2 linked regions of the Gluconacetobacter diazotrophicus PA1 5 genome follow. Each later gene encodes a partner of the first gene's protein in a complex. Links are inferred from orthologs where the notes say so. Each region holds a gene or a part of one and is shown in the gene's direction. Other genes may lie near its edges. The genes, in order: dapF and GDI_RS15880.

What was found.
Region 2: the proteins of dapF (region 1) and GDI_RS15880 are in contact, whole or in part, in a solved structure (PDB 5YGU), measured with the Escherichia coli proteins. The link is inferred for Gluconacetobacter diazotrophicus PA1 5 from one-to-one orthologs.

Annotation. Positions count from the first base shown.
Region 1 is NC_010125.1:2,359,045-2,371,230, reverse strand. The notes cover bases 1-2,800. They hold dapF (diaminopimelate epimerase), read left to right. Parts: upstream 1-880; coding sequence 881-1,720; downstream 1,721-2,800. Other genes in these bases: mtaB (tRNA (N(6)-L-threonylcarbamoyladenosine(37)-C(2))-methylthiotransferase MtaB), read left to right, coding at 1,717-2,800; GDI_RS11015 (VOC family protein), read left to right, coding at 428-829; GDI_RS11020 (class I SAM-dependent methyltransferase), read right to left, coding at 1-329. Outside these bases: more of mtaB, read left to right, coding at 2,801-2,979; signal recognition particle-docking protein FtsY, read left to right, coding at 2,981-3,961; GDI_RS10995 (phosphoglycerate kinase), read right to left, coding at 3,984-5,207; gap (type I glyceraldehyde-3-phosphate dehydrogenase), read right to left, coding at 5,207-6,229; GDI_RS10985 (transketolase-like TK C-terminal-containing protein), read right to left, coding at 6,250-8,316; GDI_RS10980 (hypothetical protein), read left to right, coding at 8,443-8,850; hemA (5-aminolevulinate synthase), read left to right, coding at 9,005-10,255; GDI_RS10970 (DsbA family protein), read right to left, coding at 10,308-11,117; GDI_RS10965 (gamma-glutamyltransferase), read left to right, coding at 11,322-12,186. UniProt on the Escherichia coli protein: Involved in the succinylase branch of the L-lysine biosynthesis and in the biosynthesis of the pentapeptide incorporated in the peptidoglycan moiety. Catalyzes the stereoinversion of LL-2,6-diaminopimelate (L,L-DAP) to meso-diaminopimelate (meso-DAP).
Region 2 is NC_010125.1:3,439,441-3,455,753, forward strand. Bases 3,699-6,698 are described here. They hold GDI_RS15880 (RNA pyrophosphohydrolase), read left to right. Parts: upstream 3,699-4,946; coding sequence 4,947-5,450; downstream 5,451-6,698. Other genes in these bases: GDI_RS15875 (S41 family peptidase), read left to right, coding at 3,699-4,954; GDI_RS15885 (NUDIX hydrolase), read right to left, coding at 5,434-5,853; GDI_RS15890 (DHA2 family efflux MFS transporter permease subunit), read right to left, coding at 5,850-6,698. In the rest of the region: upp (uracil phosphoribosyltransferase), read right to left, coding at 1-18; peptide-methionine (R)-S-oxide reductase MsrB, read right to left, coding at 15-398; gpmI (2,3-bisphosphoglycerate-independent phosphoglycerate mutase), read left to right, coding at 501-2,051; GDI_RS20350 (hypothetical protein), read left to right, coding at 2,053-2,757; GDI_RS20355 (murein hydrolase activator EnvC family protein), read left to right, coding at 2,937-3,401; more of GDI_RS15875, read left to right, coding at 3,536-3,698; more of GDI_RS15890, read right to left, coding at 6,699-7,448; GDI_RS15895 (HlyD family secretion protein), read right to left, coding at 7,445-8,536; GDI_RS15905 (CCA tRNA nucleotidyltransferase), read right to left, coding at 10,628-11,890; GDI_RS15915 (AAA family ATPase), read left to right, coding at 12,722-13,774; GDI_RS15920 (DUF58 domain-containing protein), read left to right, coding at 13,784-14,854; GDI_RS15925 (DUF4159 domain-containing protein), read left to right, coding at 14,851-16,313. UniProt on the Escherichia coli protein: Master regulator of 5'-end-dependent mRNA decay.

The DNA of each region.
Region 1 (12,186 bases):
TCGGGCAGCGGCAGGGTGGGGGTCGCGTTCAGGTCCTGCACGATCCGGTGGCCGATGCGCGGATTGTCGGCCATCGCATCGGCGTCCAGCCCGATGCCGATGACGGAGCCATAGGTCGCGTCGCGCGGCAGGTGGCTGTCCGGCCCGGCCATCAGGTCCAGCACGTCCGCGCCCTCGGCCACCAGGGTATGGTACAGCGCGGTGACGGCGGATTGCGCCCCGGGGTCCATCAGGGGGCCGGGATCGCGCCTGGCAAAGAACGACGCGTCGGGTTCGTCGCTGGCGACGGTGAAGGCGGCGGGGTGGAAGCCGTGCGGTTCGTCGGTCATGCCCCGCACATGCGACAGGTCGGGCGGAAAATCCAGACCCACAATGCCGGCCGGGCCGCTATACATCCGCCACCCTGTCGATAAAGGAGTCCGAAACGATGGCGAAGCTGATCCATTCCATGATCCGCGTGCGCGACGAAGCCGCGTCGCTGGCATTCTACGAACGCGCCTTCGGCCTGCGCGTGGCCGACCGGCTGGTCTTCGATGGTTTCACCCTGATCTACCTGTCCAATGCCGAACAGACATTCGAACTGGAACTGACGGTCAACCACGACCGCGACCGCCCCTATGACCTGGGGGACGGCTACGGCCACCTGGCGGTGTCGGTCGCGGATATCGACGCCGAACATGACCGCTTCACGCGGGAAGGTCTGTCGCCGCTGGCGGTCAAGCAATTGTCGCTGGGCGAGCGGGTCGTGGGGCGCTTCTTCTTCGTCGCCGACCCGGACGGCTATCGGATCGAAGTGCTGCAACGCGGCGCCCCGGGCCGGTTTCTCTGACGGCTGCAAGCTTGTCTCGCACTCCGCCGATGCGTGCCGTATAAGGCGCGCATGATGACCCCGTTCCACAAGATGCACGGCCTGGGCAACGATTTCGTCGTGGTGGACGAACGCGCCGAACGGTACGGCCTGACGCCGGCCCGCATCGCGGCGCTGGCCGACCGCCATCGCGGGATCGGCTGCGACCAGTTCGTGGTCCTGCAACCCGCCACCCGCGACGGCGCGGACGTCCTGGTGCGGTTCTTCAACGCCGACGGCACCGAGGCCGGGGCCTGTGGCAATGCCTCGCGCTGCGTCGCGGCGCTGCTGTGGCGGCAGGAGGGGCGGCGCGAGACGGTGCTGCAGACCCGGGCCGGCCTGCTGCCTGCCCGGGTGGATGACGCGGGCGTCGTCACCGTGGACATGGGCCGCCCGGCCCTGGACTGGCGCGACGTGCCGCTGGCGCGGGCGGCCGATACGCTGCACCTGCCGCTGGCGGGAGACCCGGCGGCGGCCTCGATGGGCAATCCGCACGCCACGTTCTTCCTGGACGACATGCTGGACCTGGACCCGGTCGTGGCCGGGCCGTTGCTGGAACATGATCCGCTGTTTCCCGAACGGGCCAATATCGGCTTCGCGCATGTCCGCTCGCGCACCGAACTGCGCCTGCGCGTGTGGGAGCGCGGCAGCGGCCTGACCCTGGCCTGCGGCTCCGGCGCCTGTGCGGCGGTGGTGAACGCCGTCCGGCGCGGGCTGGTGGAACGGACCTGCACGGTCGGGATGGATGGCGGCGCGCTGTCCGTTTCGTGGCGCGCGCAGGATGACCCAGGGGAAGGGGGGCATGTGCTGATGACCGGCCCCGCCACCGTCAGCTTCGTCGGCACGTTCGATCCCGAAGGCTATCCGTCATGACCGCCAAGCCGGAGATCCTGACCTTCGGGTGCCGCCTGAACACCTATGAGAGCGAGGTGATGCGCGGTCACGCGGCGGCGCTGGACGACGTGATCATCGTCAATACCTGCGCGGTGACGGCCGAGGCCGAGCGGCAGGCCCGCCAGGCGATCCGGCGCGCCCATCGCGACCGGCCCGGCGCGCGGATCGTCGTGACCGGCTGCGCCGCGCAGATCGACCCGGACCGCTGGTCGGCGCTGCCGGGCGTCACCCGCGTCCTGGGCAATCGCGAGAAGCTGGAGGCCGCAAGCTGGACCCCCGCCGCGATGCAGGACGGCCACGCCGTATCCGACATCATGGCGGCGACCGAGACGGTGCCGCATCTGGTGACGGAATTCGCCGGCCGTACCCGCGCGTTCGTCGAGGTGCAGCAGGGCTGCGACCATCGCTGCACCTTCTGCATCATCCCGTTCGGCCGGGGGCCGTCGCGCTCGGTTCCGGTCGGGGCAGTGGTGGAACAGGTCCGTGCCCTGGTCGCCTCGGGCTATCGCGAGATCGTGCTGACCGGGGTCGACATCACCTCGTGGGGCGGCGACCTGCCGGGCCGTCCGGCGCTGGGGCAGCTCTGCCGGCGGGTGCTGGCGCTGGTACCGGAACTGGAGCGGCTGCGCCTGTCCTCGGTCGATCCGGTGGAAATCGACGACGATCTGTGGCGCCTGCTGGCGCAGGAGGGGCGATTCATGCCCTATCTGCACCTGTCGCTGCAGGCCGGGTCGGACATGGTGCTGAAGCGGATGAAGCGCCGGCACCTGGTCGAGGACGTGGCGCGCGTGCTGGACCGCGCCCGTGCCTGCCGCCCCGACCTGGGGATCGGCGCCGACGTCATCGCGGGCTTCCCGACCGAGACCGATGCCCTGTTCGCCGAAACGCTGGATTTCGTGCGTGCGCAGCGCCTGCCGTACCTGCACGTCTTTCCCTATAGTGAGCGGCCGGGCACCCCGGCGGCGCGGATGCCCGCCGTGCCCGTGGCCGTGCGCAAGGAGCGCGCGGCCCAACTGCGCGCGGCGGGGCAGGCGGCGGCGCGGGACTATCACGCCAGCCTGCTGGGGCGGACGCTGAACGTGCTGCTGGAAACCGCGACCACTGGCCATTCCGAGGAATTCGCCCCCGTCCGGCTGGCCCCGGACAGGCTGGACGGTACTGCGGCCGAGGCGGGGCGGATCGTGACCGTCCGGGCGACGGCGATTGACGAAAACGGACTGGTGGCGGAAACCCTCTGACATGGCACTTGGTTTTTTCTCCCGCCTCAAGGCGGGGCTGTCCCGTTCGACCCAGAAGCTGGGCGGTGGCATCGCCGCGGTCTTCACGCGCCGCAAGCTGGATGACGAGGCGCTGGAGGAGCTGGAGGATCTGCTGATTTCGGCGGATCTCGGCCCTGCCGTCGCGGCGCGGATCATCGAATCGTTCCGTCATTCCCGCTTCGGCGCCGAGGTCACGGACGACGAGGTCCGCGACGCGCTGTCGGCCGAAATCGCCCAGGTTCTGGAACCCGTGGCCGTGCCGTTCGTCCCCGATCCGCAGCGCAAGCCGCATGTGGTGCTGGTGGTGGGCGTGAACGGCACCGGCAAGACCACGACCATCGGCAAGATGGCGCGCTATTACGGCGAGCAGGGGCTGAAGGTCATGATGGTGGCCGGCGACACCTTCCGCGCCGCCGCCGTCGAGCAGTTGCAGGTCTGGGGCCAGCGGGTGGGCGCGCCGGTCATCGCCGGGCCGCCCAACGCCGACGCCGCCGGCCTGGCGTTCGAGGCCCTGAAGCGCGGCCAGGCCGAGGGCTGCGACCTGCTGCTGATCGACACCGCCGGGCGCCTGCACAACAAGGGCGCGCTGATGGAGGAACTGGCCAAGATCATCCGCGTGATGCGCAAGTTCGACGAAAGCGCGCCGCATTCCGTGCTGCTGGTCCTGGACGCGACCACCGGCCAGAATGCGATCGAGCAGGTGCGGGTGTTCAAGGAACTGGTCAACGTCACCGGCCTGGTCGTGACCAAGCTGGACGGTTCGGCGCGCGGCGGCATCGTGGTGGCGCTGGCCGACACGTTCGGCCTGCCGGTCCATGCCGTGGGCGTGGGCGAGCAGGCCGAGGATCTGCGCCCGTTCTCGGCCGAAGCCTTCGCCAGGGGGCTGGTCGGGGATTCCGTGCGCCTGACCCCGCGAGAGGGCGGGGAGGCGACGGAGGAAAAGGAGGACGGCCCGGCCTGACGCCGGGAACCGTCCCGTTCCGTCAGAGCGGCAGGATCCGCCCGGAGACTTCGCCCAGCGCCTGGATGCCCGGGAGAACCTTGCCCTCCAGCCATTCCAGGAACGCGCCGCCGGCGGTCGAGGTATAGGACATTTCGTCCGCCACGCCGGCATGGCGCAGCGCGGACACCGTGTCCCCGCCGCCCGCGACGCTGGTCAACTGGCCGGCCTGGGTCCGCCGCGCGACTTCCGCCGCGACCAGGTTGGTGGCGGTGTCGAAGGGATGCAGTTCGAACGCGCCCAGCGGGCCGTTCCAGACCAGGGTCTTCAGGCCCACGATCTTCTGGATCAGCAGGGTGACCGTCTCGGGCCCCGCATCCAGCATCATCGCATCCGCCGGGATCTCGTCGATCGGCACCGTTCTGGTCGGCGGATCGGCCCGGAATTCCGTCGCCGTCACCGCATCGACCGGCAGCACGATCTCGCACCCGCGTTCCTCGGCCTTGGCCATGATCGCGCGCGCCGTGTCGTGCATGTCCGCTTCCTGCAGCGACTTGCCGACCCGCACCCCGTTGGCCGCCAGGAACGTGTTGGCCATCGCGCCGCCGATGATCAGCACGTCGACCTTGTCCAGCAGGTTGCCGATCAGGTCCAGCTTGGTGGAGATCTTGGCGCCGCCGACGATCGCGCCGACCGGACGGACCGGGTTTTCCAGCGCGACGTTCAGGGCGTTCAGTTCCGCCTCCATCAGCCGCCCGGCGAAGGACGGCAGGAAGCGGGCGACGCCCTCGGTCGAGGCATGGGCGCGATGGGCGGCGGAAAACGCGTCGTTGACGTAGTCATCCGCCAGTGCGGCCAGCGCCTTGGACAGGTCGGGGTCGTTCTTTTCCTCGCCGGCATGGAAGCGCGTGTTTTCCAGCACCAGGACGTCGCCGTCCTGGAGCTTGGAAACGGCTTCCTCGGCCACCGGGCCGATGCAGTCGTCGGCGAACTGCACCGGACGGCCCAGCGTCGTGCCCAGGGCGGCCGCGATCGGCGCCAGCGACATCTCCGGCACCCGCTGGCCCTTCGGGCGGTCGAAATGGCTGACGACGATCACGCGCGCGCCCTTGTCCGCCAGTTCGCGGATGGTGGGGGCCAGGCGCTCGATGCGCGTCAGGTCCGTGATCTTCCCGTCGCGGACGGGCACGTTCAGGTCCGCGCGCAGCAGGACCTTGCGTCCTTTGGGCTGGAGCGCATCCAGCGTCTTGAAAGACAGCGCCGCCATCACAGAGATCCGAACAGCGCTGCGGTATCGGACATGCGGTTGGAAAAGCCCCATTCATTGTCGTACCAGCTGCACACCCGGACCAGCTTGCCGCCATCGACCAGCGCGGTCTCGGTCGCGTCGAAGGTCGAGGATGCGATGCTGTGGTTGAAGTCCGAGCTGACCAGCGGCGCGGTGTTGTACGCCAGGATCCCCTTCAGCGGGCCTTCGGACGCGGCCTTCAGCATCGCCGCGTTCACCTCTTCGACCGAGGCCGGGATGCGGGTCGGCACGAAATCGAGCGAGACGAGCGACACGTTGGGCGTGGGCACGCGGATGGCGGTGCCGTCCAGCTTGCCCTTCAGGTGCGGCAGCACCAGACCGACCGCGCGCGCGGCGCCGGTCGAGGTCGGGATGATGTTCATCGCCGCCGCGCGGGCCCGGCGCGGGTCCTTGTGCAGCGTGTCCACCGTGCGCTGGTCGCCGGTATAGGAATGGATGGTGACCATGTAGCCGCGCTCGATGCCGAACGTCTCGTCCAGCACCTTGGCGATGGGCGCCAGGCAGTTGGTGGTGCACGAGGCGTTGGAGATCACCGTCATGTCGCTGGTCAGCGTATCCTGGTTCACGCCATAGACGATGGTGGCGTCGACATGCGTTCCGGGGGCCGAGATGATGACCTTGCGCGCGCCGGCCTCGATCAGGTGCGCCGCCTTTTCCTTGGTCGTGAAGCGGCCGGTGCATTCCAGCGCGACGTCCACGCCGTCGAACGGCACCTTGGTCGGGTCGGCCTCGGCCGAGACCGCGATCGGCGCATAGGTGCGACCGTTGGCGGTGATGACGATCGCATTGCCCTCGACCCGCACGTCGGCGGGGAAGCGGCCATGGATGCTGTCATAGCTCAGCAGGTGGGCGTTGTCCGCGACGCTGCCGAGGTCGTTGATGGCCACCGGCACCACGTCGGTGCGTCCGCTTTCGATGATGCCGCGCAGGACGAGGCGGCCGATGCGGCCGAAACCGTTGATTGCGACTTTGACAGCCATTCTATTGCTCTCCCGAGTATTCAGCCGTTACGGAATGTCGGCCGTAGCTGGACGGTGCCTCCGGCGGCGTATCGTCCGCGGCCACCTTCCGCTTTCTGCCCGGACGGCGCGTGAAAGTCACGTCCCGTCTCGCTGATCAGGTGAATCGCCGTCTGGTGGATCCGTTCGGCGGTAATGCCCAGACGGCGATAGAGTTCGCTGGACGGCGCGGTCTCGCCGAAATCCTCCATGCCGATGAAGGCGCCGCGCGGCCCCAGCCACCGGTCCCAGCCGAAGCCCGACGCGGCCTCGATGCCGATGCGTGGCGCGCTGCCCAGGACCTGCTCGCGATAGGAGGCGTCCTGGCGGTCGAACAGTTCCCAGCAGGGCAGGGAAACCAGGGCCGCGTGAATCCCGTCCCGGACCAGGAGCTGCTGGGCCTGGCGGGCGATGGCGACCTCGCTGCCGGTGGCGACCAGCGTGACCTGGCGGGGGCCCCGTGCCTCTTCCATGACATAGCCGCCGTGCGCGCTGGCGCCGCGCGACCGGCGGCCGCGCAGGTCGGGGAATTCGGCCTGGCCGGCCGAAACGGGGCACAGCGCGATCAGGCTGGGCCCGTCGGCCCGGTGCAGCGCCAGTTCCCAGCATTCCGTGGTTTCGCGCCGGTCGGCGGGGCGGAAGACCGCGACATTGGGCATGGCGCGCAGGCTGGCCAGCTGTTCGACCGGCAGCCAGCCCGCCCCGTCCTGGCCCAGCGCCAGCCCGTCATCGGTCAGCAGGTAGATGACCCGCCTGCGCATCATCGCGGCGAAGCGCAGTGCCGGGCGCATCCGGTCCACGGCGACGAAGGTCGTGGCCCCGCACGGGATCAGGCCCCCATGCAGCGCGATTCCGTTCAGCAGCGCGGCCAGGCCATGCACCCGGGTGCCGCAATCGCCCGCGGCGGCATCGTCCGGGCGGATCGGGCCGGTCAGCTCGCCCCCCCGGCGCGATGCCAGGCACAGCATTTCCGGCACCAGGCCGCGCAGGATGTCCAGCCCGCGCCGGCCGTATCCCAGGGTTCCCTGCTCGTAGGGCGCGGGGTCCGAACCGTGCCCGGGGCCGGGTGGCGGTGCCCCGGTGCCGACCTGCCACGACCGGGCCCAGTCCTCGCGCCAGAAGGAGGGCAGGCGTCCCGCCGTCACGCGGTCGAATTCCCCGCGCTGCCGGTGCTTGGCCAGCCGCCGCAGCCACGCCCGCCGGGCCGAGGCCCCCCGGCGGGCGACGCGGGGCCACAGCAGGGTGGACAGGTCCTGCAGCGCCGGCAGGTCGCGGGGGGCATTTTCCCCCGGGGCGGCGGCCGCGTTCGGGGGAGGCGCGATGGAACAGGCGACGACGCATGGCTTGCGCGAGCGCGTCGCGGCCGACAGCGCGGCATGCACCGCGTCGGGATCGTCGGCGGCGACCTTGCGCACCGACCAGCCGGTCGCGGCGTAGCGCGCCAGCGTGTCCTCGGCCTCGCTTTCATCCTGCGGCGGGATTTCGAACAGCACCGTGATGCGGTCCAGCCCCATGCGCGCGGCCAGCGAGGCAGCTTCCATCGCGACCCCGGTGGACAGTTCGGTGCCGCAGGACAGGACCCAGATCCGGTGGTTGACGATCGACCGTCCGAAGCGCGCCGCCATGCGGCGTTCGGCCAGCGCCATGCCGATGGCGGCACCCAGCCCCTGGCCGCCGGGGCCGAATGCCATTTCCACGGCCGGGTGGGCGCCATATTCCATCACCGCCTCGCCGGGGGACGTGACCTGCCCGGCCAGGCGCATCAGGGCGTTCCGCAGCGGGCGGTGGCGGGTCGACGACACGACGAAGCGGTCGCGATCCGGCCAGTCGGGGCAGGCCGGGTCGAATCGCAGGAACTGGTTCCACAGCACGCAGGCCGGGACGGCCATCGCCGCCGCGCGGCAGGCTGCCTCCGCGTCGTCCACGGCGGCGCCGATGAAGCCGCGCACGGCGTCGCCCAGCGCGTGGACCATGTTCCGCGCGTCCGGATCGGCGGGCGCCATGCCGGGTCCCGCCTCGGCAGCAGGGTCGTCGTCCAGGTCCGGCATCGGGGTGCGCGCGCGTGCCATGGAACGATGGTTTAGGATCGTGGCGGGCGGCCCGCAAGCGCACGCTCGCAACCCCGGCGTCCTCCCGGCGCCCGCGGCCGGTTTTGCGCTCTTGCTCCGCGATGCGGATGCTGCAACCGTGCGCGCATGTTCCATCCCTCCCGTCCCGAACTGTTTCTGCTGGCTGCGACAATGGCGGGGACGCTGTGCCTCGCCTCGTGCAACCTGGTGGACCAGCGGACCTTCGATCCGCGGGCCAGCCGCGCGCCCCGTCCGCACTATCCCCCCCCGCCGCCCGCGCCGAAGCCGGTCCCGCCGCTGGTGGAAATCCGGCACGGCACGCCGCCCGAACAGTGGCAGCCGGCCCTGAAGGGGGCGGTGACCCGGGCGATGGCGCGCAAGCCGAACGTGCTGTTCGTGGTGACGGTCATCGTTCCGTCGGGCCGACGCCGGCGCAGGAAAGCGCCGCCCTGGCCCGCGCGACGGCCACGTACGGGCAGCCGGTGCCTCCTGCGATCGTGGCGGACGGCGCCGGGCCGGCACAGGTGGAAATAACCGCTATGTCGGATTCGACGATGACCTCGGGCGTGATCCGGGTGTATGTGCGATGAACCGTAAAGGTAATCCGCACAGCGGACCCGGACGAACCGTAACGGCGAATGCCGCGCGGGCCAGTGCCCCGCAACCGGCATCGCGGGAGAATTCCTCAGTGGCCAGTATCGACGTGGGTGGGCATCCTTTCTACCGTTTTTGCCGGTCGGCATTGCAGGATATTCGCCAGCAGGGTCGCTACCGCCAGTTCACCCCGCTGGCACGCCAGGCCGATCGGTACCCGGTCTACGAATACGGCGCCGTCCGCCCGCCCGAGGGGCGTGACGTGGTGGTCTGGTCGGCGAACGACTATCTGGGCATGGGCGTCGAGCCCGCCGTGGCCGAGGCCGCGATCGCCGCGATCCGCGAACACGGGGCCGGGGCCGGGGGCACCCGCAACATCGCCGGTACCAGCCCCCTGCACGCGGCGCTGGAGGCCGAGCTGGCCGACCTGCACGGCAAGGAAGCCGGGCTGCTGTTCGTGTCGGGCTATGTCTCGAACCAGGCCAGCCTGCAGACGATCCTGACCAGCATGCCGGGCTGGATCTGCTTTTCCGACCGGCAGAACCATGCCTCGATGATCGCCGGCATCAAGGGCGCGCGCGGTTCGTCCTGCGTCATCTTCGAACATAACGACCTGGCCGACCTGGAGGCCAAGCTGGCGGCGGCCCCGCGCGACGTGCCCAAGCTGGTCGCGTTCGAAAGCGTCTATTCGATGGATGGCGACATCGCCGATATCGGGGCGACCTGCGCCCTGGCGCGGAAATACGGCGCCATGACCTATCTGGACGAAGTGCACGCCGTGGGGCTGTACGGTCCGCAGGGCGGCGGCGTGGCCGAGCGCGACGGCGTGGCCGACCAGGTGGACATCATCGAGGGCACGCTGGCCAAGGGCTTCGGCGTCCATGGCGGCTATGTCACCGGGTCGGCCGAACTGATCGATTACCTGCGCTGCGCGGCGTCGGGTTTCATCTTCACCACATCGCTGCCGCCGTCGGTGGTGGCCGCGGCCCTGGCCAGCGTGCGCATGGTGCGCAAGGATGCCTGGCGGCGCGAACGGATGTTCGAACGCGTGGCGGCCTTCCGCGCGCGGCTGACCGCGGCGGGCGTGCCCTTCATGCCCACGCCCAGCCATATCGTGCCGATTCCGGTGGGCGATGCCGATCGCTGCATGGACATCAGCCGCCGCCTGCTGTCGGAATACGGGCTGTACGCGACGCCGATCAACTACCCCACCGTCCCGCGCGGCACCGAGCGGCTGCGCCTGACCCCGGGCCCGTTCCACACCGACGAGATGATGGACGAAATGACCGCCGCGCTGGTCACGCTGCTGGGGCTTTCCGACCAGCGCAAGGTCGAGGCGGCCTGAAAAGGAAGCTGGGCGTAATGCCCTGCTTCCTTCATCTTTGACAGGTGCTCTGTTAGCCGCGTCGCACCTTGGCGATGGCGGCCTTCAGTTCGTCCAGGTCCACCGCGCCCGGAATGACGTAGCGCCCGTCGAACACGAAGGTCGGCGTGCCCTCCAGATGGATGGAGGTGGCCAGGGTGGAATTGGCCCGCAGGGTCGATGCGACGGCCGAGCCCGCCATGTCGGTCGCCAGGCGGTCGGGGTCCAGCCCGGCCTGCGCCGCCAGCGTGCGGATGCGCGCCGCGTCGGGCTTCTGGCTGTCGGCCATGATCGCGCGCTGCATGCGGAAATAGGCGTCCTGTCCCCCCTGGAGGGCCGCCGCGGCGATGGCCTGCGCGGTCAGCAGGCTGGCCGGCCCCAGCACGGCGACCACCTTTTCCACGATGCGGACATCGGGGTCGTCATGGACCAGCCGGTCCAGGTCCGGCAGCACCTTGCGGCAATAGGGGCAGCGCGGATCATAGAATTCCACGATCGTCATGCGGGCGTGGGGGGCGCCCAGGATCGCATCGGTCGGCGCGGGGGTGCCCAGGGCGGCGCGGTTGGCGGCCAGCGCGTCGCGGGTCGTGGCCTGTTCCTGCGCCTCGGCCCCCGCGCGCAGGGCGGCGATGGCGTCGGTCAGGATGGTGGGATCGGTCTTCAGCGCGTCGCGGACGATCGCGACGATCTCCTTGCGCTGGTCGGCGGTGAACGTGCCGCCGTCCCCGGCGCGCGCACCCGTCGTGCTCAAGCCCAGCAGGATCGCGGCCGCGACACCCGACAGGGCCGCGCGGCGGCGCGCGGCCCGGCGGGCAGGGGGGCGGACAGGGGCGAAATACGGCAAGGGCGTGCTCCGGCAGTCGGTTCCTGGATGGTCCGCCGTCTGTAGAGCAGAACGCCCCGACGCGGAAGGGTGCGGCGGATGCGGATGTCGCGTGTTGCCGATGGCCCGGAAGACCGCTAATTCCCGAAGGCCCGGTGGTTCGCGTCGGGGTGGTCGTGTCTGTGGTCGTGTCCGGGATCGACGGTGGTTATGGAGAATTTGTGCGTGCGTGAACGTCCCCTGTATCCCCCGTTTCGTCGATATGGGGCCCGGTTGCTGTCGACCGCCCTGGCGGTCGCACTGGGCGGGTGCTCCTCCACACCGGTCAGAATGGTCAGCCACGAACTGTTCGGTTTCGGCGGCGCGGGCGCCGGCAAGACGTCGCCTTACCTGACCGGCTATATCGGCAACGTGGTCGCGGACGAACCGCAGGCGGCCATGGCGGCGCGCGATGTTCTGGCACGGGGCGGCAATGCCGGCGATGCGGCGACGGCCCTGGGGCTGGCGCTGGCGGTGACGCTGCCCTCGCGCGCGTCGCTTGGCGGCGGCGGGGCCTGCCTGGCCTGGCGGCCCGGCGACAGCGACGGCGGCCGGGCGTTCGTGTTCATGCCGGCTGCCGGCGCGACGACGCCGGAGGGCGGCGCGCCGGTGGACCGGCCGGCGGCGGTGCCGATGCTGGCGCGCGGGCTGTACCTGATGCACCTGCGCTATGGCAGCGTCGATTTCAACGAAACGATCACGCCGGCGCTGCAACTGGCGCGCGGCGGGGCCACGGTCAGCCGCGCGCTGGCCGGCGACCTGGCCGCCGTGCAGCAGCCCCTGCTGGCCGATGCGGGCGCGCGTGCGTTGTTCAGCCGCAACGATGGCACGGTGCTGGCCGAAGGCGACAGCCTGGTCCAGTCCCGGCTGGCCGGCGTGCTGGAGCAGATGCGTGCCATGGGTGTGGGCGATCTGTACAACGGGGCGCTGGCGGCGTCGTTCGTCGCCGGCAGCCAGGGTGCGGGGGGCGGCCTGATGGCGGCCGACCTGCGCGGTGCGCTTCCGTCCGAGACGATGCCGCTGACGGTGCGCGTGGACCGCATGACCGTGT
Region 2 (16,313 bases), 1.1 Mb from region 1 along the record:
AGTCTGCTCGCCGCTCATGCGGGCACGAACTCCAGCGCCACGCCGTTGATGCAGTAGCGCTGGCCGGTGGGCGGCGGCCCGTCGGGAAACAGATGGCCCAGATGCCCCTTGCAGGACGCGCAATGGATTTCCACCCGCACCATGCCGTGGCTGGTATCGACCTGTTCTTCCACCGCGCCGGGCAGCGCGTCATAATAGGACGGCCAGCCGCTGCCGCTGTCATATTTGGTATCGGACCGGAACAGCGGCGTGCCGCAGGCCGCGCAGCGATACAGGCCGGTGCGTTTTTCATGGTTCAGCGGGCTGGACCCCGGCCGCTCGGTCCCATGCTCGCGCATCACGCGGACCTGCTCGGGCGTCAGCACGCCGCAGACGGTGGGGGTTTTTACCTGGGTCATGCCGCATTCTCCATTCGGGCGGGCGTCTTTCCGTCGCCGGGACATTCGCAATCCCGAAATTTGATGCCATCATGAACGACAAAATTACGGGAGAGAATACCCATGACCACCCAGACGCACCTGCATCCCCGACGCCCGGTCATGCTCGTCATCCTCGACGGGTTCGGCTGGCGCGACGACCCGACGGACAACGCCGTCCGCGCGGCCCATACCCCTGCCTTCGACCGCCTGTGGCAGGAAGGCCCGCACGCCTTCCTGAAGACATGTGGCGAGGATGTCGGCCTGCCGGAAGGGCAGATGGGAAATTCCGAGGTCGGGCACCTGAATATCGGCGCCGGCCGCGTGGTCATGCAGGAACTGCCGCGCATCTTCGCCGCCATCCGTGACGGCAGCCTGGCCGCCAATCCGGTCCTGATGGGCCTGGTCGCAACCCTGAAGCAGAGCGGCGGCACCTGCCACCTGATGGGCCTGGTCTCGCCGGGCGGCGTGCATTCCCACCAGGACCATGCCGTGGCGCTGGCGAAGATCCTGGCCGACCAGGGGGTTCCGGTCGCCTTCCATGCCTTCACCGACGGGCGCGACACGCCGCCGCATTCCGGCCGCGAGTACGTGGCCAGCCTGCGCGCCGCCCTGCCGGACGCCGTGTCCATCGCCACGATGTCCGGCCGTTACTACGCCATGGACCGCGACCGCCGCTGGGACCGGGTGGAAAAGGCCTATGACGCCATCGTTTCGGCCCAGGGGCCGCATGGCGAGGACCCGCTCGCGGTGCTGGATGCGGCCTACAAGGCCGGAACCACGGACGAATTCCTGCCCCCGACCGTGCTGGGCACCTATGGGGGGATGAAGGACGGCGACGCCATCCTGTCCTTCAATTTCCGCGCCGATCGCATCCGCCAGCTTTTCGACGCGCTGCTGGAGAAGAATTTCGAGGGCTTCGCCCGCTCGCGCGTCATCCGGTTCTCCGCCGCCGTCGGCATGACGCGCTACAGCGACCGGCTGGCGGAGCTGATCGGGGTGCTGTTCCCGCCCGAGACGCTGGACGACCTGCTGGGCGAGGTGGTGTCGAAGGCCGGCCTGCACCAGTTGCGCATGGCCGAGACCGAGAAATACCCCCACGTCACCTACTTCCTCAACGGCGGCAAGGAAGCCCAGCTTCCGGGCGAGGACCGGATCATGGTGCCCTCGCCCAAGGTCGCGACCTATGACCTGCAGCCGGAAATGTCCGCCCCCGAACTGACCGACAAGGCGGTGGCGGCGATCGAAAGCGGCAAGTACGACCTGATCGTCCTGAATTACGCCAACGCCGACATGGTGGGCCATACCGGCGTGTTCGGTGCCGCCGTCAAGGCGATCGAGGCGGTGGATCGCGGCCTGAAACGCCTGGTGGAAGCGGTGCACCGCCAGCGCGGCGCACTGCTGGTCACGGCCGATCACGGCAATGCCGAAACCATGTTCGACGCCAAGACCGGCGGCCCGCACACCGCCCACACGCTGAACGTCGTGCCGGTGGTGCTGACCGGCGTGCGCGAGATGACGCTGCATGACGGCCGCCTGTCCGACCTGGCGCCCACCCTGCTGGCCCTGATGGGCCTGCCGCAGCCCGCCGCCATGACCGGGACGTCGCTGCTGGTCGAAAAACACCGTTTTTAACTTGAAACGCGCGCTGGTGGCCGGCCTGCTCGCCGGGCTGGCCACCTGGGTCCCGGCCCCCTGGGGGGTCCCGGCCATTGGGGGATCGGCCGATGCCGCCCCGCCCCGTGCCCCCCGCCACCATGCGCTTCATTCCGGCCGGGGGACCGATGACGCGGCGGCGGCGGCCCGCCGCGCGGTGGAACAGGCCCGCCTGGCGCGGCAGGCCCTGATCGCCCGGCAGCAGCGCCAGGCCAGCGACCTGGCCGCCCGCACCCAGGCACGCAACGCGGCGCAGGCGCAGGCCCGCCAGGACACCGCCCGCGCCGCCGCCCTGTCGGCCGCGACGGTCGACGCCACCGCCCAGCTTCAGCAGACCGAACAGCAGACCGCCGACCTGGCCGGCCGCGTGACGCCCTGCGAGCGGAACAGGCACGCCTGCGCGCCGAACTGGACCGGGATTCGGCCGCCATGGCGCCCATGCTGCCCCTGGCGGCACGGCTGGCGCGCTATCCGGCCGACACGCTGCTGGCCGCCCCCGTGCCGCCCGACGACGCCGTCACCGGCCTGCTGGTCATCAGGGGCCTGTCCGCGCAACTGGAACAGCGGGCCGACGCCATCCGCACCCGCCGCGCCGAACTGGCCCGGCTGGACGACGACCTGGCGCGCGAGGGCGCGCGGCTGGACGATCTGCAACGCCGGCAGGCGACGCAACGCGACGAGGTAGCCCGCGCCGCGCAGGCCGCGCGCCTGGCCCAGCGCCGGTCGACCGGCGCGGCGGCGCTGGCCGCGCGCCAGGTCGAGGACGCGACGCGGCAGGCCACCAGCCTGCAGGACGCCGTCGCGCGAATCGAGGCGCTGGAACAGGCCGCCGAGGACCGGCTGGAACGCGCGGCGCAGGCGGCGATGCGCGCGCACCACGCCGACGAGGCCGCCGCCGCCCACGCCCGCGCCCAGGCCATAGCCCAGGGTCCCGGGCCCGGTCCGGGCCCCGGGCCGGCGGCCGGGCGCGGCGCGCCGGTACCGGGCACCATCGTCACTGGCTGGGGCGCGGGGACCGAGGCCGGTCCCGCCACCGGCATCACCTACGCCCCCCCGCCCGGCGCCACGGTCCGCGCGCCCTGCGCGGGGCAGGTGGATTTCGCCGGCGCGTTCCGGTCGTACGGCCAGATGACCATCCTGGATTGCGGGCGGCATTACCGCTTCGTGCTGGCGGGACTGGGGTCGCTGGCGGTTTCCACCGGCCAGGCGCTGGCCCGGGGCGCGCCCGTCGGCAGCATGCCCGGCTGGTCGGGCCAGGGCGGCCGGCCCACCCTGTTCGTGCAGCTACGCCGGGGCGGCACCGCGATCGATCCCGCCCCGTTCCTGTGAGTAGGCAGTTTCCGCCGCGTGGGAGTTCGGTATAAGATTGCCGAAAATGACTCCCCACGTGCCCTTTGGCACGTACCGCCGTCCACGGCCCCACGCCAGGGGCGGCGGGCGGCTTCATTCAGGAGACGTACGGCATGACGTTCCGCACCGGCCTGCTGCTTGGTTGCGCCTTTCTGGCAGGTATCGCCGCGGGTCCGCAGATCACCCACCTTCCCGGCCTGGGGGGTGGCAACCTGACGTCCAACGCCCTGGCCGCCAGCCTGTCGAAGGACAGCGATTCACCGGCCGAGAATTTCCGCCTGCTGTCGCTGTTCGGCCACGTGCTGGAACAGGTGAAGGCGAACTATGTCGATCCGGTCTCGAATCGCGACCTGATCATCAACGCGCTGAACGGCATGCTGAGCGGCCTGGACCCGCACAGCTCGTACATGACCGAAAAGCAGTACGGCGACCTGCAGGTCCAGACCAAGGGCGAATTCGGCGGGCTGGGGCTGGAGGTGCAGGGCGAGGACAGCCATATCCGCGTCGTCTCGCCGGTCGACGACACGCCGGCGGCGCGCGCCGGGATCAAGCCGGGCGACTACATCGTCGCGATCGACGGCAAGAACATCGACGGCCTGCCGCTGGACGAGGCCGTGGGGCGCATGCGCGGCAAGCCGGATACCAAGATCACCCTGACCCTGATCCGGGAAAAGACGCCCAAGCCGATCGTCGTGACCATGACCCGCGCGATCATCCATATCCAGGTCATCCGATCGGCGCTGTACGACACGGTGGGCTACATCCGCGTCTCGCAGTTCAACGAGGAGACCGGCCCGGGATTGGAAGCCGCGTTCCGCAAGCTGAAGGACGAAGCCCACGGCCACCTGACCGGGCTGGTGCTGGACCTGCGGTCCGACCCGGGCGGGCTGCTGAACCAGGCGATCCAGGTCGGGTCCGATTTCATCCGCAATGGCGAGATCGTTTCGACCCGCGCCCGCCATCCGCAGGAAAGCCAGCGGTGGGACGCGCACGGCACCGACATCACCGACGACCTGCCGATGGTGGTGCTGATCAATGGCGGTTCGGCCTCGGCCAGCGAAATCGTCGCCGGCGCGCTGCAGGACCACCAGCGCGCGGTGGTGGTGGGCGAAAAATCCTTCGGCAAGGGCTCGGTGCAGACCATCCTGCCCATCCCGGGCGACGGCGCGCTGCGGCTGACGACGGCGCGCTACTACACGCCCTCGGGCCGGTCCATCCAGGGGCTGGGCATCGTGCCCGACGTGACAGTGCGCGAAACGCGCGAGGACCCGGCCTACAGCATCCGCGAGGCCGACCTCAGCCACATCATCAAGAACCAGGGCGGCAATACCGCCAAGCCGCCGGCCCGCACCGACCTGCCCGCCATCGTGTCGTCCATCCCCGACGAGCCGCCGGCGAACTGGCCGTCCTTCGACCCGACCAAGCCGGCCACCGACTTCCAGTTGCAGGAAGGGCTGAAGATCGTCCGCGCGATGGGAACGGGGCCGCGTTCGGCCGCCGCCGCCGTCCCCGCGGCGCCGCGTCATGACTGACGCGGCGGACCTGCCCTATCGCCGCAATGTCGGTGCCATGCTGTTCAACGCCCAGGGCAGGATCCTGATCGGCCGCCGCACCGACCAGCCGGGCGCCGGCGGCCCGCTGGATGGCGGCGTCTGGCAGTGCCCGCAGGGCGGCATCGACGCCGACGAGGACCCGGAAGAGGCGGTGCTGCGCGAACTGCGCGAGGAAATCGGCACCGACCGGGCCGTCATCATGGGCGCGCGGCCGGACTGGCTGACCTACGACCTGCCCGCCGCGCTGATCGGCCGGGCGCTGGGCGGGCGCTATCGCGGCCAGACGCAGAAATGGTTCGCCCTGCGCTTCACCGGGCAGGATTCGGATATCCGCCTGGACGACCAGCAGCCGCCGGAATTCGATGCCTGGCAGTGGATCGACCTGCCCAGCCTGCCGGAGCGCAATGTCGGCTTCAAGCGCGACATCTACCGGACCCTGGTCCGCGACTTCGCCCGCTTCAGCCAGCCTGCCTGAGGGCGGGCAGCACGTGCAGGCGCAGCAGCGGCGCCAGCACGGCCTCCCCATGGGATGCGCGCAGGTCGAACCACAGCATCTGCGCGATTTCCGCGCGGATGGCTGGCCGGCCCTCCAGCCGGCCGCGATACACCGCCGACTGCACGGTGAATCCCGGCTCGTTCGCCGCGGGCGCCGCGAAGCGGCCCAGCAGCGCGACCGATTCCGGATGCAGGCCGCAGCCCAGTTCCTCGTCCAGTTCGCGCCGCAGGGTGGCGGCCTCGTCCTCGCCCGGCTCGGCCTTGCCGCCGGGCAGCATGAAGGCATCGGTGCCGCGCTTGCGCACCAGCAGCAACGCCCCTTCGCGCACGATCGCCGCCGAGACGACGCGAATGACGGGCCCCAGGTCCTGCGACAGGCTCAATGCGCCGCTCCCGGCTTGCCGCCGCCACGGATGGGCGACAGCAGGAAGCAGAACGGCACCACCATGAACGCCCCTATGCCCAGGATCATGAAGACCTCGTTATAGGCCAGGATCGCGATCTGGCGGGTGAATTCCAGGAACAGCCGATGCTGCGCCACGGCGTTGACCGCCGCCGAGGCCACCCCGCGCCCCGCCGCCGCCTGGCGCGCATGCGCCAGGTAATCGACATAGGGCTGGCTGAACGGCGTCATCCAATGGACCATCTGCGTCTGGTGCGCCTGCCGGATTTCCGTCAGCAGGGCGGTGGACCCGGAGATCGCGATCGAGCCCAGCACGTTGCGCGCCATGCTGAACAGGGCGGACGCATCGGCGTTCAACTCGCGCGGCAGGGTCGCATAGGTGATGGTGGAAATCGGCACGAACAGGAACGCCAGGCTGGCGGTCTGGCCCATGCGGAACCACACCAGGTGGCGGAAATCCAGCGCCGGCACCAGATGCGCGGACCAGAACAGCGACACGCCCATGAAGAAGAAGCCGAACGCGATCAGCACCCGCAGGCTGACATATTTCATCGCCCGCCCGACCAGCGGGATCAGGATGATGACCGCGATGCCGCCGGGCGAGAGGATCAGGCCGGACAGCGTCGCGGTATAGCCCATCACCTGCTGCGCGAACTGCGGCACGATGATCGCCGAGGCATAGAGCAGCGCGCCCACCGCCCCGATCAGCGCCGTGCCGGTCGCGAAATTGCGGTCCTTGAACACGCGCAGGTCCACCGCCGGCCGCTTGGTGGTCAGCAGCCAGGCGACCGCCCCGCCGATGCCCAGGACGGCCAGTACCGCCATGGTGCGGATCATCCCCGACCCGAACCAGTCCTCGTCCTCGCCCCGGTCGACCGCGACCTCCAGGCAGCCGAAGCCGATGGCGATCAGGCCGATGCCGACGATATCGAGCGGCGCCTTCTGCTTCTGCGCCCAGGGCGGGTCGTCCACGACCATCGACACCGCGAAGGTCGCCAGCAGGCCCACCGGCACGTTGATGAAGAAGATCCAGCGCCAGGAATAATTGTCGGTGATCCACCCGCCCAGCGACGGCCCGATCACCGGCGCCACGATGGTCGCGATCGCCGTCAGGCCGAACGCCGCCGCCCGCCGTTCGGGCGGGAACGTGTCCAGAATGATCGATTGCTGGTTCGGCTGCAGCCCGCCGCCGAAGAAGCCCTGCATCAGGCGGAACATGATCAGTTGCGGCAGGCTGTGCGAGATCCCGCACAGGAAGGACGAGACCGAGAACATGAAGATGCAGATGATGAAATAGCGCTTGCGCCCCAGCAGCTTTCCCAGCCACCCGGAAATGGTCAGGACGATGCCGTTCGCCACCAGGTACGATGTCAGGGTCCAGGTCGCATCGTCATAGGTCGAGGACAGGCTGCCGGCGATATGCGGCAGCGAGACGTTGACGATGGTCGTGTCCAGGATTTCCATGAACGCCGCCACGGTCACGATGACCGCGATCAGCCACGGGTTGGCCCGCGGCTTCCAGGGCTGCGGCGCATCCGCCGCCGCCCCCGCATCCCCCGGCGGCGCGCCGCTCACTTCGTGTAGACCGTCGGCTCGACCGACAGGCCCAGCGACAGCGGCACGTCGGCGCGCAGCCCCTCGTCGATCAGGATCTTCACCGGCACGCGCTGGACGATCTTCACGTAATTGCCGGTGGCGTTTTCCGGCGGGAAGGCGCTGAAGGTGGCACCCGTGCCGAGCTGGATCGAATCCACATGGCCCCGCAGGTTCAGGAACGGATAGGCATCGACCGCGATATCGACCTTCTGCCCCGGCCGCATGTGGGTGACCTGCGTTTCCTTGTAGTTCGCGATCACCCAGACCTCGGGCTCGACGATCGAGAAGATCGACTGGCCTTCGCTGACGAAGCTGCCGCGTTCGATATTGCGCTGGGAAATCCAGCCGTCATGCGGCGCCCGGATTTCGGTCCAGCCCAGGTTCAGTTCCGCCTGGGTCAGTTGCGCCTGCGCCTGCGTCACCTGCGCGTCGAACTGGCCGACCCGCGTCTGCGTGTTCGAGATATTGGCCTTCACCGGCTCGGCCACCTGCAGGTTGCCCTGGGCCTGCAGCACCTGGGCCTTGGCGGCCTGCAGCGCGGCGGTGGCGTAGTCGATATCCTGCTGCGTGGTGGCCGCGCGGGCCACCGCGTGCTGGCGGCGATAATCGGTCTCGGCCCTGAATTCCTGCGCCTGGGCGGACAGCAACTGTCCCTGCGCCGCGATCAGGCGGCCGGGGAAATCCTTCTGCGCGACCAGCAGGCCGAACTGCGCGCCGGCCGCCTGGGCACGGGCGATGTCCAGCGTCGCGGCCGCGTTGTCGCGCGCGGCGCGATAATCGCGGTCATCGATCTTCGCCAGCAGGTCGCCGGCATGCACGAACTGGTTGTCGTTCACCAGCAGGGCGGTGACGTAGCCGCGCACATGCGGGGCGATCGTCACCGCGCGCCCGGCGGTGAAGGCATCGTCGGTCTCGATATCGTTGCGGGTCAGGAACCAGTACACCCCCGCCCCCACGGCGACGACCGCGACGAAGGCGATCAGGCCGATCCGCACCATCGGATTGGATTTTTTCCTGCGCGTGTCGTCCGGCGTCTTGCCCGGCGTAGCGCCGTCTTGCTCGGCCATACGGTTCCTCTTGTTTCCAGCCCTGCCGCCAGCGCGGACATATTGACCGAACCGGTCGGTCAATCCATGGCACGAAGCGCCCGATCCATCAACCGCCCCCGCAGGTGAAAAACCCACGCGCCACGATACCGCGCGGCGCTTCACGGCCATCAGGTTGTTTTGAAATCGTTTTTTAAAGCAATCGTAAAGGACGCGCCACCAGCCCGCGTTTACGGGCCGACTTCGCCGAATGCCTGTGTCCGGACCATCCGGGCGTACAACCCGTCGGCTTCCATCAGGGCCGCGTGGGTACCGCATTCGACCCCCTGCCCGCCCGCCATCGCGACCACCAGGTCGGCCGAGCGTACGGTCGACAGCCGATGGGCCACGACGATGGTGGTCCGCCCCTGGCGCAACTGGCCCAGCGCCTGCTGGACCAGGGCCTCGCTCTCGCTGTCCAGGGCGCTGGTGGCCTCGTCCAGCAGCAGCACGCGCGGGTCGCGCAGCAGCGCGCGGGCCAGGGCCACGCGCTGGCGCTGGCCGCCCGACAGGCGCTGCCCGCCCGGCCCCACCCGGGTGGCGAAGCCCTCGGGCAGCGCGTCGATGAAGGACTCCGCCGCGGCGGCGCGCGCCGCCGTGCGGATTTCGGCATCCGTGGCGCCCGGGCGGCCGATGCGGATGTTGTCGGCCACCGACAGGTCGAACAGCAGCGTGTCCTGGCTGACATAGGCGATGGCGTCGCGCAGGTCGCCCAGCCGGAGCGCCCGCAGGTCGACCCCGTCCAGCACGATGCGCCCGGCGCCGACGTCATGCAGGCGGGGGATCAGCGACAGGGCGGTGGATTTCCCGGCCCCGGACGGGCCGACCAGCGCCACGGTCAGCCCGGGCCGGGCCTCGAAGCTCAGCCCGTCCAGCCCGCCGTCCGTCCGGATAGAAGAAGGACACGTCTCGAAGCGCAGATGGCCGTTGCCGGCGGGCAGCGGACGGGCATCGGGGGATTCGACGATGTCGGCGGGCTCGTCGATCACGGCGAAGATGCGTTCCAGCCCGGCCGCCCCTTCCTGCAACGCCGCGTTCAGCGATCCCAGCGCCCGCAGCGGGCGCGCGGCCAGCAGCAGGGCCGCCACGAAGCCGGAAAAATCGCCCAGCGTCGCGCCGCCCCGCGCGGCGCGCCAGCCGGCGAACCCCAGCACGGCGGCGACCGCCGAGCCACCCAGCACCTCCAGCACCGGATCGACGCGGGCCCGCCCCCGGGCGATGCGCTGCAGGGCCATGTGCAACTGGTCGAACGTGTGGCTGACGCGGGCCTCCTCGTTCTGTTCCAGCCGGTAGACGCGCACCGTGCGGGCCTGCGCGAAGCTTTCGGTCAGCAGGGCCGAGGTCTCGCCCATGCGTTCCTGCATGCCGCCCGAGGCACGGCGGACCTTCTTGCCCAGGCGCTGGATCGGCACCGCCGCGACCGGATACAGCACGGCGGCGATCAGGCTGAGTTCCCAATCCATGTAGAACATGGACACGACCAGGCCCGCGACCGTGACCACGTCGCCGATCGAATTGACCGCGCGGATCATCGCCTCGCGGATCGACACGGCATCGGTGGTGAAGCGCGCCGAAAGCTGCGCCGGGGCCTCGCGCTCGATGCGCGAGATATCGGTGTGCAGCAGATGCCGGAACATGCGCGCCTGCAGCCCGCGTATCACGATCAGGACCAGGTTCTGCACCGCCACGGTCTGGCCGTACTGGGACAGCGCCTTGGCGGCGGTGATCAGGATCACCAGCGCCGGCACCTGGTAGAGGATGCGCGGATCATGGGCGGCGAACATGTCCAGCGCCCGCTGGATCACCAGCGGGTACAGGCCGGTCAGCGACGCCATCACGACGGTCAGCCCGATCACCGATGCGATGCGCCCGCGATGCAGGCGCACTTCCGACCGCCACAGCCGGCGCAGCAGGACGGTACTGCGCTCGGAATTCTGCGGGCCGCCCCCGGGGGGCACCAGCGACGCGGCGGCAGGGGACGGGGTTCGAGGCGGGACGACGTTCATGGGGCTCTTTAAACAAGGAGTTCGCAACAAAGGAAAGCGACGGGCCGCCCGCCGGTTGCCCACCCGGTCAGGCGGTATCGGCGACCATGCGCTCAAGCTGGGCCATGCAGGCCCGCCGCCCGGCGCGGCATCCCCCTGCCATCCACCAGTCGCGAACCCGCTCCAGCACTGCGCCCACACGCGGCCCGGCCGCCACGCCGGCCGCCACCACGTCGCGCCCGGCCAGGGGGAAGACCGGCCGCGCCCGGGCCAGCAGGTCGGCCCGCAGCCCGTCCCATGCCGCCGAGGGCGCGCCTACCCGCTCCGCCTGCACCCGCCAGCTTCGCCGGACCAGGATCTCGGCCGCCTCGTTCGCCAGCATCCGGCGCCGCGCGTCGTCGTCCGCCCCCGGTTCGGGCACCTCCGGGTCGGGCGCCGCCGAATCGGCCGTCACGCCCAGGGAGGCCAGGGACGCGGCTTCGGCCCGCGACAGGCGCAACCGCGCCGCCAGAAGGCCGGGCGTCGCCCGGGCCAGGACGCCGAGGAACAGGATGGCGTCGGGCGGCGCCCCGGCGGCGACCAGCCGGGCCAGCGCCGGCAGGTCGTACCCCTCAGGCAGCAGCCGCGCCAGCACGCCCGTCCGCTCCATCAGCCCCAGGCTCTCCATCACGGCGGGGCCGGAGAGGATGCGCCGCAATTCGGACCAGACGCGTTCGGCCGACAGGCGCGACAGGGCCCCGGCCGCCGCCGCATCCGCGATCGCCGCCATCGCCGCCGCATCCGGTGTCCCTTGGCCATAGCGGGCGTGGAAGCGGAAGAAGCGCAGCACGCGCAGCGCGTCCTCGCGGATGCGGGTCGCCGGATCGCCGACGAAGCGCACATGCCCGGCTTCCAGGTCCGCCCGGCCGCCGAACGCATCATGCACCACCCCGTCCCGGCCGCAGGACATCGCGTTGATGGTGAAATCGCGCCGGGCCGCGTCCTCGGCCCAGTCGTCGGTCCAGGCGACGACGGCGTGGCGCCCGTCGGTACGTTCGTCCCGGCGCAGGGTCGTGATCTCGTAGGGGCGGCCCGCGATCACCGCCGTCACCGTTCCATGGGCCAGCCCGGTGGCCACGACCTTGATCCCCGCCGCCTCCAGCGCCGCCAGCACCTGGTCCGGCGGCTCCGGCGTGGCGAGATCGAGGTCCGAGACCGGACGGCCCGCCAGCAGGTCGCGCACCACGCCGCCCACCAACCGCGCCCGCGGCAGCACGGCCCACAGGCGGTCCAGCCCCGCCCGCCCGTCCGGCAGCACTGTCGCCAGACGGCACGGCAGGTCGTCCGCCGCCACGGCGCACCCGTACGTCATGCCGGGCCGATCACGCGGCACCCTTTACCGGGCATGCCATTCATTCGGATGCGTCGGGCGTCGGCAGGCGCGACAGCGGGAAGAAGACGTTGCGGCTCCACACCCCCAGGCAGGGCACGCCGCAACAGACCCCGGGGACCGCCAGGCCGCCAGTTCGTAATAGACGGCACGGGCAATCCGGGCCTGGATGGGAAAGGCCCCGTCGCCGTCGCGCACATGCAGGTAGGGAACGGGGCCGCTGCCGCATTCCGCGCAGGGCACGTTCCAGTCGGCCTGGATCGGATGCTCCGGCCCGGCACAGACCACCAGATCCACATTGGTGCGGAAGGACAGTACCTGGCTGCGCCCGCACCCGGCCCAATGCAGTTCCACGGCAACGAAGGGCGCATCCTCGACGGTGATCGTCCCACGCTCGGTCGGGGTCTGCATCCAGTACGCCCCCTCGGCATCCCGCGTCAGGACCGAGGCGAACAGGCAGACCATCGGCTTGCGGCGGATCGGCGTGCCGCGATAGAGCCACGTCCCGTCGCGCTGCACCAGGAACGGCAACGCCCCGCAGGACCGCCCCGCCCCCCGCGGCCGCTCCGGAGGGGACGCGTGGGGGCCGGCGGCAGCCAGGGAGGAGCATTCCGCGCCGGCCAGATCGAAGGCGGCGTGCGTATTCTGATCGTCAGCCAACTGCGTTACCCGCGCCTGTTGAACCATGCTCCCCGATATAGGGATCAGACCCGACGTGATGAAACCCCCAACCCCCGATAAACCCCCCAACCAAACCCGGGACTTGATGAACCCGGACCTTGATGAAACCCCAGGACCTGTCAGATTAAGGGTATGACGATATCGGACGCCCTGCCCTCCGCCACCGGAACCGTACCGGACACCGCGCGCACCTCCATGCCCGACGCAGCCGCCGCCGACCTGGGCCTGGCGGACCGCCTGGGCGGCAAGCTGCAGGCCGCGCGCGCCGAGATCGGGCGCATCATCCACGGCCAGCGCGACGTCATCGATCAAACCCTCGTCAGCATCCTGGCCGGCGGCCATACGCTGCTGGTGGGCGCGCCGGGGCTGGGCAAGACGCTGCTGGTCACGACGCTGGGCACCGTGCTGGGGCTGGAGGCGCGGCGCGTGCAGTTCACGCCCGACCTGATGCCCTCCGACATCACGGGCAGCGAGATCCTGGACGAAGACGAGCATGGCCGCCGCAGCTTCCGCTTCGTGCGCGGCCCGGTCTTCTGCCAGTTGCTGATGGCCGACGAGATCAACCGCGCCAGCCCCCGCACCCAGTCGGCCCTGCTGCAGGCTATGCAGGAACACCGGGTGGCCATCGCCGGGACCGAGCACGCGCTGCCCCATCCGTTCCACGTCCTGGCCACCCAGAACCCGATCGAGCAGGAAGGCACCTACCCGCTGCCCGAGGCGCAGCTCGACCGGTTCATGCTGCAGGTCCCGCTGGGCTTCCCCGACGCCGCGGCCGAACGCGCCATGCTGCTGGCCACGACCGGAACCCAGGACGCCACCCCGCGCCCCGTCCTGACCGACCGCGAACTGATCGACGCCCAGCGCCTGGTCCGCGCCCTGCCGGTCGGCGACAAGGTGGTCGATGCCATCGTGCGCCTGGTCCGCGCCGCCCGGCCGGAAACCACGCAGGACGCGACCATCCGCGACTCCGTCGCCTGGGGGCCCGGCCCCCGCGCCGCGCAGGCCCTGATGCTGGCCACCCGCGCGCGGGCGCTGATGGACGGGCGCCTGTCGCCCAGCATCGACGACATCGCGGCCCTGGCGGAGCCGGTGCTGGCCCACCGCATGTCCCTGACCTTCACCGCCCGGGCCGAGAACAGGAGCCTGCCGCAACTGATCGACGGCCTGCTCCAGACCCTGGACTGACCGCCGGCGGTGACGCGATCCTCTCCCTCCCTCCCTGACCACGGGCCTGACGACCGGCCGGGCCGCGCGGCCCGGCTGCTGCGCCGCCTGCTGCGCCGGCCGCCCCCGAACGGCCGCGCCACGGCGGGCGGGGACGCGGCCCTCGATACGCCCGGCGCGGCCGTTCCCCTGCCCCTGGCGGCGGAAACGCTGGCCGCCCGCATGCCGGCCCTGATCCTCGCGGCCCAGCGCATCGCCGCGACCGTGGCGGTGGGCCACCATGGCAGGCGGCAATCCGGCCCGGGCGAGGATTTCTGGCAGTTCCGCCCCGCCCAGCCCGGCGAGCCGGTGACCCGGATCGACTGGCGGCAATCCGCGCGCAGCCTCCGCGCCTATGTGCGCGAGACCGAGGCCGAGGCCGCCCAGACGCTGTGCCTGTGGTGCGACCCCAGCGCGTCGATGCGCTGGCGCTCGGGCGCGGCGCTGCCGCTGAAATCGGACCGCGCGGTGCTGCTGGCCCTGGCGGTGGGCACGCTGGCGCTGCGCCAGGGGGAACGGGTGCGGGTGCTGGCCCCGGACGGCCCCATCGACATCCCCCCCGGCGGACGGGCGGCCCTGGACCGGCTGGCCGTGGCGCTGCTGCGGATCATGGAGGGCGGACCGGACAATCCCGGCCTGCCCAATCCGCACCATGGTTCCCCTGGTGCAAGGGTCGTGCTGCTGGGCGACGGGCTGGGCGAGATCGCGCCGCTCGACGCCCTGCTGCGCGGCCTGGCCGCGCGCCCGGCGCGGGCGCACCTGCTGCTGGTCAACGACCCGGCGGAGGCCAGCCTGCCCTATGCCGGGCGCGTCCGCTTCGCGGGGCTGGAGGACGAGGCCGCGATGACCCTGTCGGGCGTCGAAGGCCTGCGCGCCGCCTATCGCGATGCCTATGCCCGCCATCAGGACGATCTGGCATCCGTGTGCCGCGCCACCGGCCTGGACCTGATCCGCCATGTCACCGACCAGCGGCCGGAAACGGCGCTGCTGGCCCTGCACGCCGCCCTGATGGATCGGGGCGGCGCGGCCGGACGGGCAGCTCGGGGGGGGCGCGGCCGATGATCTTCCAGTTTCCCTGGCTGCTGGCGGCCCTGGCGGTCCTGCCCGTCATCTGGCTGCTGCTGCGCGCCCTGCCGCCGGCACCCCGGCGGCAGTCCTTTCCCGCCATCATGCTGCTGCGCGGACTGCACGCCCGGGTCACGGACGCGGCGACCGCGCCGCCCTGGCTGCTGCTGCTGCGCTGCCTGGCGCTGGCCGGCCTGATCGTGGGGCTGGCGGGGCCGGTGGTGCCACGCGACCAGGCGACGGGTCCGCGGGCCGAGGGCTCCGGCGATCCGCTGCTGGTGCTGGATAACGGCTGGGCCGCCGTGCCGGGCTGGACCCACCGGCTGGCCGCGCTGGACACCGTGCTGGACCGCGCCGGCCGCGCCGGACGCCACGCCCGGCTGCTGACGACCGCGCCCGGCCCGGCGGGCGAGACCCCGGCCATCGGCGCGGCGATGACGCCGTCCCTGCTGCGCGGCGCGCTGGATTCCACCCGCGCCATGCCCTGGCCGACCGATCGCGCCGCCGCCGCGCGGGCCCTGCGCGCGCTGGCCGCCGGCGGATGGCGGGGGCCGGTGGTCTATGTCTCCGACGGGTTGGCCGGCCCGGACGATCCGGCATTTGCTGCGGCGCTGGCCGCTATCGGCCCGGTACGCACTCTGACGGCGCCGGACCTGACGGTCGCGTCCCTGGTTCCCCCTGCGAAGGACGATCCCGGCGCGGCCGGCGACACGCTGCGGGTCGCGCTGGCCGCCCTGCCCCAGCCCCACCCACGCCACCTGACCGTGCGGGCCGAGGCCGCCGACGGCGGGGTGCTGGCGCTGGTCCCGCTCTCGCTGGCCGCCGGGGCGGACCGCGCCACGGCCGGCGTAGCGCTGCCCGCCGAACTGCGCAACCGCATCGACCGGCTGGTACTGGACGACATGCCCGGCCCGGCCGGCATGCGCCTGCTGGACGAAGGCGACCGGCGGCGGCCGGTCGGGCTGATCGGCGTCGCCGGCACCGATACCCCGCTGGTCGGGCCGCTGTTCTACCTGCGGCGCGCGCTGGCCCCCACCGCCGAACTGCGCGAGGGCTCGGCCGCGACCCTGCTGGCCCGCCCGCTCTCCGTGCTGGTCGCCCCGGACGGCGCGCTGGACAGCCCGCAGACCCGCCGCGCCGTCGCCGCCTGGGTGCGCAAGGGCGGCATGCTGGTCCGCTTCGCCGGACCGCTGCTGAACGGCAGCCCGGACCGCGACATGGCCTCGCCCGACATGCCCGCCGCCCCTATGGAAGCCCCCCAGGACGACGCCGCGCATCTCCCCCCCGCCGACACGCTGCTCCCGGTGCCGCTGATGCAGGGCGAGCGGCAACTGGGCGGCGCCATGTCGTGGGGCAAGCCGGAACAACTGGCCCCCTTCCCCGACGCCTCGCCGTTTCACGGACTGCCGATCCCGCCCGAGGTGACGGTGTCGCGCCAGGTCCTCGCCCGCCCGGC